Regions from separate parts of the Thioclava sp. 'Guangxiensis' genome, predicted to be linked through region 2. Evidence: riboswitches for the same ligand, from Rfam matches in the RefSeq annotation. Region 2 holds a riboswitch; the other holds the start of a gene.

Region 1 (5,252 bases), on a different replicon from region 2:
GTGTCAGGCGCTTGTCCTCTACCATCACCGTTTCGATATCGAGAAACCCCAGACCGGGATCGCTGCCCGCAGGCCCTTCAAGCCCGTGCGGATCATGCACGACACGCCCCAGCATCTGGTAGCCGCCGCAGATCCCGAGGATCCGCCCGCCACGCCGCACATGCGCCTGCAAGTCCACTTCCCAGCCCTGCGCGCGCAAAAAGGCCAGATCGCCACGGGTGGATTTGGAACCGGGAATGATCACCAGATCGGTATCACCGGGCAGGGGCTGGCCCGCCCGCAAAATGCTCAGCGACACATGCGGCTCCTGCATCAGCGGATCGAGATCGTCGAAATTGGCAATCCGCGAAAGCCCCAGACAGACCACCCTGAGCCCCGAGCCACCCGAGGCATTCGGCAAATCCAGCGCATCCTCGGCCGGCAGACGGCCAGCCTCCGCAAACCACGGCAAAACGCCAAAACCGCGCCAGCCCGTGCGCGTCTCGATCATCCGGTAACCTTCGTCAAACAGCCGCGGATCGCCACGGAACTTGTTGATGAGAAATCCTGCGATCTGCGCGCGGTCGGCCGCGTCCAGCACGGCCTGAGTGCCCACGATCTGCGCGATCACCCCGCCACGGTCGATATCTCCGGCCAGCACCACCGGCACATCCGCGGCACAGGCAAAGCCCATATTGGCAATATCACCCGCGCGCAGGTTCACCTCGGCAGGGCTTCCCGCCCCCTCGACGATGACCAGATCATGGGCGGCCTTTAGCCGCGCGAAACTCTCCAGAACCGGCGCCATCAGCGAGGGCTTCAGGGCCGCATAGTCGCGCGCCTTCACGGTCGCCCGCCGCTTGCCCTGCACGATCACCTGCGATCCGGTCTCGCTTTCGGGTTTCAAGAGGATCGGGTTCATATCGACCACAGGCTCCAATCCGCAGGCCATCGCCTGAAGCGCCTGCGCCCGCCCGATCTCGCCACCATCCACGGTGACGGCGGCATTATTGGACATGTTCTGCGGCTTGAAGGGCGCAACGCTCAACCCGCGCAGCCGTGCCGCGCGACACAACCCCGCCACCAGCATGGATTTTCCCACATTCGAGCCCGCGCCCTGGATCATCAGCGCCTTCATGATGCGCAACTGCCCGGACGCAAGGGCGGAGGCACCGCATCTCGACCGCGCCATTGGCAGCTGACTTCGGGAAATGCGGTGCGCCCACCTTCTGCCACCATCGGGACCCTGCCGAGTGAGGCAGCGCCTTTATCGCGCAACATCGTTAAGATTGCCTTGTTTTCCATTGTCCGAAAATATCCCGGGGGTGAATTGCGCCGATAGGCGCAAGAGGGGGCAGAGCCCCCGCTCAGAACTCGACGCCTTTCTGCCCCTTGATACCGGAGCGGAACGGATGTTTCACCAGCGTCATCTCGGTCACCAGATCGGCCAGCTCGATCAGCGGCTCCTTGGCATTGCGCCCCGTCAGCGCCACATGGGTCATGGCGGGCTTCTCGTCGCGCAGGAACGCCACCACCTCGTCGATATCGAGATAGTCATAGCGCAGCGCGATATTGATCTCGTCAAGCAGCACGAAGCGGATCTCGGGGTCGCGGATCAGCTCCTTGGCCTTTTCCCAGCCACGTTTGGCCATCGCCACATCCCGCGCGCGGTCCTGTGTCTCCCAGGTAAAGCCTTCGCCCATCGCATGGAACTGGCACAGGCCGGAGAAATGCTCCTCGATCAGCCGCCGCTCGCCGGTATCCCACGCGCCCTTGATGAACTGCACCACGGCACAGGGCATCTCATGGGCGATACAGCGCAGGATCATCCCGAACCCCGCCGAGGATTTTCCCTTGCCGGCGCCGGTATTGACGATGATCAGGCCCTTCTCGCCCTCTTTCGTCGCCATGATCTTGTCGCGGGCGGCCTTTTTCTTGGCCATCTTCATCGCGTGGCGGTCCTCGGTGGCGGTGTCCTGATCCGGCATTCCTTCGGGGGCGGTCTCGCTCATGGGGGATCTCCTTCCTTGACAAAGCGCGGGCTTGCGCGTCTTTTAAGCACGCACACAGGTTCCTGTTTATGACAGGTGAAAAGGGAATGCGATAGGGGACGGGATCCCCAAGCGCAGCCGCCCCCGCGACCGTGACCGAAGAGGTGACATGTCACTGGATAGACCCGGGCTTCCGGTTCCGTCCGGGAAGGCGTCACCGGCAGGCAAGGGCCCATGAGGCCGCCTGACTTCGCAAGCCGGGAGACCTGCCTGTGGCGAGAGACAGGAACGGGCGATCGGGGTGTGTCGCAGCGGGAAGAGGGGCAGAACCTTGTGGTTCCGGCGCTCGACCTTTGCTATGTGCGGCCCGAAAAAGGGAGAGCATATGAGCAATGTAACGGTCACGATCTGCACCACCTGCCGGCGCATGGGCGATGATACCAGCCCGCGTCCGGGCACAAGGCTGCGCGATGCGGTGGCGGGTGCTGGCATCGAGGGGGTGACAGTCAGGGGGGTCGAGTGCCTCTCGGCCTGCTCGCGCTCCTGCTCGATGGTGCTGTCCGGCGGGCCGGACCGCTGGAGCTATATCTATGGCGATCTCGACCCTGCCACCCATCTCGACGACATCCTCGCGGGCATCCGCGCCTATGGCGAGACCGCCGATGGTCTGGTGCCATGGCGCGCGCGCCCTGTCGTCTTCCGTAAACAATCCATCGCGCGTATACCGCCGCAGAACGATCCGCAGGAGTGATCCATGAGCAATCTCGCAAAAGTGCCGGTAACGATCGTCACGGGGTTTCTGGGGGCGGGCAAGACCACGCTGATCCGTCACCTGATGCAAAATCCGCAGGGCAAACGTCTGGCGGTTCTGGTCAATGAATTCGGGACCGCGGGTGTGGATGGCGACATCCTCAAATCCTGCGCCGACGAGAACTGCCCCGAGGACAATATTCTCGAGCTTGCCAATGGCTGCATCTGCTGCACCGTGGCCGATGAGTTCATCCCGACCATCGAGAGGCTTCTGGCGCTGCCGGAGACGCCCGACCATATCCTGATCGAGACCTCGGGTCTGGCGCTGCCCAAACCGCTTCTGAAGGCGTTCGAATGGCCCGCGATCCGCTCGCGGATCACCGTTGATGGTGTGGTGGCGCTGGCCGATGCCGAGGCCGTGGCCTCGGGCCAGTTCGCCCCCGATCTCGTCGCGGTCGATGCGCAGCGTGCCGCCGACCCCTCGCTCGATCACGAGACGCCGCTTTCGGAGGTCTTCGAGGACCAGATCGCCTGCGCCGATATCGTGCTTCTGTCGAAGGTCGATCTGGCGGGCGAGGAAGGTCTGGCCCGCGCCCGCGCCGTGATCGAGGCCGAGGCGCCGCGCAAGCTGCCGATCCTGCCGATGTCCGAGGGCGTGATCGACCCGCAGGTGATCCTCGGGCTCAATGCGGCCGCCGAGGATGATCTCGAGGCGCGCCCCTCCCATCATGATGGCCATTTCGACCACGAGCATGACGATTTTGACACGATCGTCGTCGATCTGGGCGAGATCGAGGATGTGGCCGCACTCGAGGCGCGGATGGTCGCCATGGCGGGCGATCTCAACATCCTGCGGATGAAGGGCTATCTGGCGGTCAAGGGCAAGCCGATGCGCTATCTGGTACAGGCCGTGGGCACCCGCCTGCGCGGGCAGTTCGACCAGCCCTGGGGGGCACGCGCGCGCGCCTCGCAGCTGGTGGTGATTGCCGAGCATGACCATATCGACCGCGCCTCCATCGAGGCGGCGCTGGGTCTGGCGGTGGCCTGACCGATGCATGTGGTCTTTCGCGAAACGCATGGGCTGGACCAGTCGGACCAGCCGCAGGATCTGGGGCAGAGCCCTGCCGATCTTGTGGCGCTGTCCTTCAGTGACAGCGACCTCGGTGCGTTCGCGGCAGGCTGGAAGCGGGCCGGCACTCTGCCGAGCCTACGCCTTGCCAATCTGGTGGCGCTGAAACATCCGCTCTCGGTCGATACCTATCTCGACCAGACCCTGCGCCATGCCAAGGGCATTCTGGTGCGCATCATCGGCGGCGAGAGCTACTGGCCCTACGGGCTCGCCTCGCTACAGGATATGGCGCGGCGGCAGGGCATAGCACTTGCGGTACTGCCCGCCGACGGGCGCGAGGATGCCCGTCTCGATGCGCTCTCCACGCTGCCTGTCTCCACATTGCGGCGCCTTCAGGCGCTCTGTGATGCGGGGGGCGCGGTGGCAGCGCAAGCGGCGCTGGCGCAGCTCTCGCTTGCGGCGGGGCTCTATGCGGGGCCGGTTGCGGGCGTGAAATCGGTGCCCGATTGCGGGTTCTATCTGCCACAGACGGGGATCGTGGCGGCACCGGAGGCGGGCAAGGATATCGCTCTGGTCACCTTCTACCGCTCCTATCTGACCGCCGCCGATACCGCGCCCGTGGATGCGATGATCGAGGCGCTTCGGGCGCGTGGCCTGAACGCCTATGGCGTCTTTGCGCCCTCTCTGAAGGCACCGGGCGTGCCGGAGTGGCTGCGGCGCGAGATCGCGCGGCTCGAACCGGTTGCAGTGGTCAATGCCACCGCGTTCTCGGCGCAAGGCGCCGAGGGTGGATCGCCTCTCGATGCGGCAGGTGTGCCGGTGGTGCAGGTGGCGCTTTCCACGGCGCGCAGGCGCGACTGGGCAGGCTCCGAGCGCGGGCTGGCACCCTCGGATCTGGCGATGCATGTCGTTTTGCCGGAGGTCGATGGCCGGATCTTCGGCGGGGTGATCTCGTTCAAATCTCCCTCGCAACGCGACCCCGATTTGCAATATTCGCGCTTCATTCATCGGCCCGATCCGGGCCGCGTGGCGCAGGTGGCCGATCGGGTCATGGCGCTGTGCCGCTTGGCGCGCCCTGCGGCAGAGAAACGACTGGCCTTCGTGCTCTCGACCTATCCGGGCAAGAGTTACCAGATCGCCCATGCAGTGGGGCTTGACGCGCTGGCCTCGGTGGAGGGGCTTGTCGCGGCGCTGCAGGCCGAAGGGTATCCCCTGACCAAGGTCAGCGACCTTGGCGCGGTGCTGCAACATGCAACCTTGGACTGGCCCATTGACGATTACCGTCTGGCGCTGGCCGATCTGCCCGATAGGTTGCGCGATGATCTTCACGAGGCTTGGGGTGCGCCCGAGGAGGATCCGCTCTATCGCGATGGGGTCTTCCGGTTTCCCGCCATCCAAAGCGGTTCGGGTCTTGTTGCGCTACAGCCGGAACGGGCGGATCGTGCAAGCCGCGATGCCGATTA
Region 2 (5,252 bases):
ATGATCGACCGCCACCAGACCGAACTCGTTGATCACCAGCGCGGTATCGGCATAGGCGGGATCTTCCAGAAGCCGGTTGAGAAGCGTCGTCTTGCCAGCCCCCAGAAAACCGGTCAGCACGAAGACGGGGATCTGGGTATCGGGTATGGCCATGGGATGCTCCTTTTCCGGCGGGTGCAGGGATATGTCCGGCAGGCCCATCCCGCAAGATGGGATCGGCCTGCCGCGCGATCAACCGGCCCGCGGCAGGCTCGCTGTGAAATGCAGCGCCAGATGTCCGTCCGGATCGCGCACCTGCCGCGCCTCGACCCCGAAACTCTCGCGCAAATTGTCGGGCGAGAGCACCTCGGCAGGGGGACCTATCGCCTTGAGCCGCCCGCCCTCCAAGAGCGCCACCCGATCACAGGAGAACGCATGGTTGAGATCATGGAGCGCGATCACCCGGCTGACGGGCAGGCTCCGCACAAGGGCCAGAAGTGCCAGCTGGTGGCGGATATCAAGATGGTTGGTGGGCTCGTCAAGCAGCAAAAGCGCAGGCGACTGGGCCAATGCGCGGGCGATGTGGACCCGCTGGCGCTCGCCTCCCGAAAGCGTGTGCCACAACCGGTCCTCGCGCCCTGCCATATCGACCGCCGAGAGAGCGCGGGTCACCGCCTCGCTATCGCGCATGCTCCAGCCCCGCAAGGGTGACAGGAAGGGGATACGCCCCAGCTCGACCGCCTCACGCACCCGCAGCCGGTCGGTGGTCTCGGCCTGTTGTTCGACCAGCGCGATCTGGCGGGCCCGCACCTGCGCGCCCAGTTCCACCAGCGGCCTGTCCTGCCAAAGCACCCTGCCCCCAGAAGGCTTTCCCAAACCCGCCATCATCCGCATCAACGTAGACTTTCCCGAGCCGTTCGGCCCGATCAGCCCCAGATATTCACCCTCCCCGACCGTCAGCGAGATCCCGTGCAGGATCTCGACCCGATGCGCCTTAGCCTGCAGGTTTTCCACGCGCAGCACCATCAGCGCGCCCCCCGCATCAGGATCAGCGCGAAAGCGGGCGCCCCGATCAACGCGGTCACCACCCCGATGGGCAGAACCTGCCCCGGCACGATGATGCGCGAGACAATATCGGCGAGAACCAGAAACACCGCCCCCGCCAGCGCCGAGGCCGGCACAAGGCGCTGGTGGCGGGTGCCCACCAGAAAGCGCATCGCATGGGGCACCACCAACCCGACAAAACCGATGGCACCCACTTTCGACACCAAAACCCCTATCATCACTGCGGTCGCGGTGATCAGGATCCCGCGCGTTTTGGGCACATTGATCCCCAACGATGCCGCACTCTCGGCCCCGAAGGTGAAGGCATCGAGCGCATGTCGGTGCCAGAGGCAGACGAGCGCGCCGAGGCAGGTCACCACAACGGCGGGGAGCACATCCTCCCAGCGCACACCCGAGAGGTTGCCCATCAGCCAGAACATGATACCGCGCGCCTGTTCGGCATTTGCCGAGCGCGCGATGATGAAAGCGGTGAGCGCATTGAACATCTGGCTGCCTGCAATCCCGGCAAGGATGATCGCGGCCGCCCCGCTGGTGCCGCGCGCCGTGCCGGGGATGGCATGAGCCAGCGCAACCACGGCAGCAAAGGCCGCAAGCGCCCCGATCAGCGCGCCTGCCGACATGCTGAGCGCCCCCGCCCCGAACCCCGCGATACTTACCAGCACCGCGCCGGTGGAAGCGCCCGCCGAGAGCCCCATCAGATAGGGATCGGCCAGCGGATTACGCAACAGCGCCTGAAGCACGACCCCCGTCAGCGCCAGCCCCGCCCCGCAGCTGGCCGCCACAATCGCGCGGGGCAGCCGGTAGGACCAGATGATACCCGCATCGATCCGGTCCACCGGATAGCCCGCCTGCCAAAGATGGTTGGCGAGCACCCTCGCGACCGAAGCCAGCGGCAGCCGCGTCTCGCCAATGGCCGCCCCGGCCAGCAGGGTCAGCGCGAGAACGATCAGCCCCGCACCCCATAAAAGCGCCTTCCGGCTCATTGGAAAGTCATACCCGCCAGTGCATCGGACAGGCTGTCGAGCCCGTAGATCGTGCGCAGGGTCGCGCTCATGGCATGGGCGTCCATCACCACGATATGCCCTTCGCGCACCGCTTTCATCTGCCGTGTCACCGGATCGCTGCGCAGGAATTTCAGCTTTTCCTCGACATCATCGGCGGGGAAACGGCGGCGGTCCATCTTGGCGATCACCAGCACATCGGGGTCGGCCTTGGCGATACTCTCCCAGCCGACCGTGGGCCATTCCTCGTCGGATTTCACCACGTTGGTAAGGCCGAGCGCGCGCATCATATAGCCCGGCGCACCAAGCTGGCCCGCCATGTAGGGATCGAGCGCGATATCGGCGGAGGAGAACCAGAAGGCCGCTTTCAAGCCCTTCGGCAGATCCAGCGCCTTGGCCCGTGCCACGGCGCGCGCCTCGGTCGCCTGCAGATCGTCGACCAGCGTCTCGCCCCTGTCGGCGACATCGAAGATCTCGGCCAGCTGGCGGATGCCCTTATAGACCTGCACGGGATCAAAGGCGCCTACCCGCGTGCCATCGCCGCCGGTGCTGTTGTCCTTGGTGTCACAATCGGCGGGAAGGATATAGGTATTGATCCCCAGATCTGCGAACTGCTCACGGGTGCCCACCACACCATTGGGACCGACATGCCATTCATATTGCACGGCAACCAGATCGGGTTTACGGGCCACGACGCTCTCGAAGCTCGGATCATTATCGGCCAAACGCGGGATCTGTGCATTGACCTCGGCATAGCGCGGCAGCACCTTGTTGAACCAGACCGAGGTGCCCTTCACCCGATCCGCAAGCCCCAGCGAATAGAGGATCTCGGTGGCCGACTGACCGATCGTCACCGCGCGCTCGGGGGCCGCCTCGAAGCGGACCTTACGACCACAATTTTCTATCTGCAGCGGATAATGCGTCTGCGCGGAGGCCGAGACCGCACCCAGCAATGAGGCCACGGCCAGTATCATGCATTTCATCAGTTCCGTCCTTATCGAAAGGAGCGGAAAGCGCCATAAAGGACAGGGGCCGGAGACCCCGCCTGCCCTACCGACACACCCCGTCCGGTTAACATCTTCAGGCCGGCAGGTCTCCTGACTGGCGCCTCAACGCGTCTTTGCCCTTCCCGGACCGATGGCCCAGTGGTGTTGCAAAGGCGCTCTTCGCCTACAGTTGCGGGGGCAGTTCCGGTTGCCGCCGGAGCGGTGCGGATTCCCTATTATATCCTCGCGGATACCGGTGAGGTGGTTTTGCATCCTCCCCCGCCGAGGTCAAGCGATGCCACGCGACGAATTTCTGGCAGCCAGAGCGCGACGTAGCGTTACCTGTGCCTCGGCAGGTTACCCGAAGGCGCATTGAGCGCCATTCAAGACCGAGCATAATCGACCGTTTTCAAGGATTTTCACACCAGCGGGAGATAATGCGCCATTATAGCTGTTTCCGGAATACACCATTCATAAGCACGCACATGATCAGCGCCAATGGTTTGCATACAAACGCATACAAAAGCCCGACTCGAAATTTGCTTGCCCGAAGCCGCACTGTTTCACGGTCCAGCCATTTCGCGACGCGGCCTATCTGAAATATTAGTGAGGAGTTTCACGTTTTGAACAAGACCAAATGTCGCACCGATAAAGCCGAGGGTCCGGCTGCGTCGAAAGAGCTTTCCGGCATGGACCGACGCAACTTCTTGATCACCTCTGCGGTCGCGGGATTTGTGGCGGCATCGGGCACCGGACTGGGCCTGAGCCGTGCAATGGCGGCCACCGCGGACGGGGCGGCGGGTTTTGGCACGATCAGCGCTTTCGTGACCCGGCAGAAGGGCTTCGACCCCAAGCTGGTCGAGCGCGCCTATGACCAGCTGGTCGAGCTGGATCCGAGCTTCGACACCAAGGTCGTTGCCCTGTCGGATGCGATCAAATCCGCCGATGTCGAGGATATCGACGCCTTCCTTGCAACCAGTCCCGATCAGGATCTGCGCGAGACCATGACCACGATCACCGCCGTCTGGTATCTGGGCTATACCGGCACGCCCGATCCGTCGCAGGAAAAGGATGACGCGAAATTCGTCACCTATCGCGATGCGCTGATGTGGAAGCCCACCGGCAATACCACTCCGATCCCGACCTACTCGCAGCACAAGCAGAATTACTGGGCCGAGCCGCCCACCGCTGACGACATCAAGTGATCGCGCTGTAACTATTTTAGAAATCTGGACTATACCCAATGGCTAATGACTATGATGCCGATGTGATTGTCATCGGTTCCGGCACGGTAGGGGCGAATGCCGCCTACGAGCTGGCCAAGCAAGGCAAATCCGTTCTGATGCTCGAGGCGGGCGTGCGCATTCCGCGCTGGCGTCTGATCGAAGCCTTCCGCAATTCTCCCCGCCGCACCGATTATAACGGCCCCTATCCGGACGAGCCCTGGGCGCATACGTCGGCCTCGCATGACTATGTCGAGAATGATGGCGACTTCCCGATGATCGCCAACTTCCTCAAACTGGTAGGCGGCTCGACATGGCACTGGGGCGGCGCGACATGGCGCTTCATCCCCGATGATTTCAAGATGCAGTCCACCTATGGCGTGGGCCGCGACTGGCCTATCGAATATAGCGATCTCGAGCCGTGGTATGTGAAGGCCGAATACGAGATTGGCGTCGCAGGCAATATGAAGGAAGACCAGTCTGGCGTGCGCAAAGGCGAGACATGGCCTCCGCGCTCCAAAGATTTCCCGATGCCCGCGCAGAAAAACAGCTACATGCTGGACACCTTCAAAAGCCGGATCGAGCCTCTGGGCTTTGATGTGGTGGCCGAGCCCTCGGCCATGATGAGCGGTAATTACCGTGGCCGTCCGGGCTGTGTAGGCAACAACAACTGCGCCCCTGTCTGCCCGATCGGCGCGAATTATTCCGGCGTCTTCCACGCCGATCTCGCCGTCGAGGCGGGCGTCAAGCTGATGACCAACACCACCGTGACCCAGATCGAGAAAGGTCCAGATGGCAAGATTGCCGCCGTCAAATGGAAATCGTCCAAAGGGGACGAAGGCCGCTTGACCGCGAAGGTCTTCGTGCTGGCCGCCCATGGCTATGAAAGCGCCAAGCTGATGATCACCTCCGAGGTCGGCAATTCCAGCGATATGGTCGGGCGCAACCTGATGCCACACCTTGGCCTGGGCTTTGACTTCTTCTCGGAAGATCCGGTC

Evidence for each region. Region 2 has a riboswitch for cobalamin ahead of ABEB22_RS18810 (ABC transporter substrate-binding protein). Riboswitches for the same ligand answer to the same signal wherever they lie in the genome.
Region 1: it holds a riboswitch for cobalamin, as region 2 does, so the genes downstream of both, ABEB22_RS11825 (DUF1636 family protein) here and ABEB22_RS18810 (ABC transporter substrate-binding protein) in region 2, are expected to answer to the same signal.

Annotation. Positions count from the first base shown of each region.
Region 1 covers NZ_CP155822.1:2,389,920-2,395,171, forward strand. The annotation lists gene ABEB22_RS11815 (cobyric acid synthase) at 1-1,117, opposite strand, end outside; gene cobO (cob(I)yrinic acid a,c-diamide adenosyltransferase) at 1,347-1,991, opposite strand; cobalamin riboswitch at 2,031-2,259, shown strand; gene ABEB22_RS11825 (DUF1636 family protein) at 2,356-2,721, shown strand; gene cobW (cobalamin biosynthesis protein CobW) at 2,725-3,768, shown strand; gene cobN (cobaltochelatase subunit CobN) at 3,772-5,252, shown strand, end outside.
Region 2 covers NZ_CP155824.1:319,042-324,293, reverse strand. The annotation lists gene ABEB22_RS18825 (GTP-binding protein) at 1-153, opposite strand, end outside; partial or broken gene ABEB22_RS18820 (ABC transporter ATP-binding protein) at 490-1,005, opposite strand; gene ABEB22_RS18815 (iron chelate uptake ABC transporter family permease subunit) at 1,005-2,027, opposite strand; gene ABEB22_RS18810 (ABC transporter substrate-binding protein) at 2,024-3,028, opposite strand; cobalamin riboswitch at 3,115-3,304, opposite strand; gene ABEB22_RS18805 (sugar dehydrogenase complex small subunit) at 3,655-4,236, shown strand; gene ABEB22_RS18800 (GMC family oxidoreductase) at 4,275-5,252, shown strand, end outside.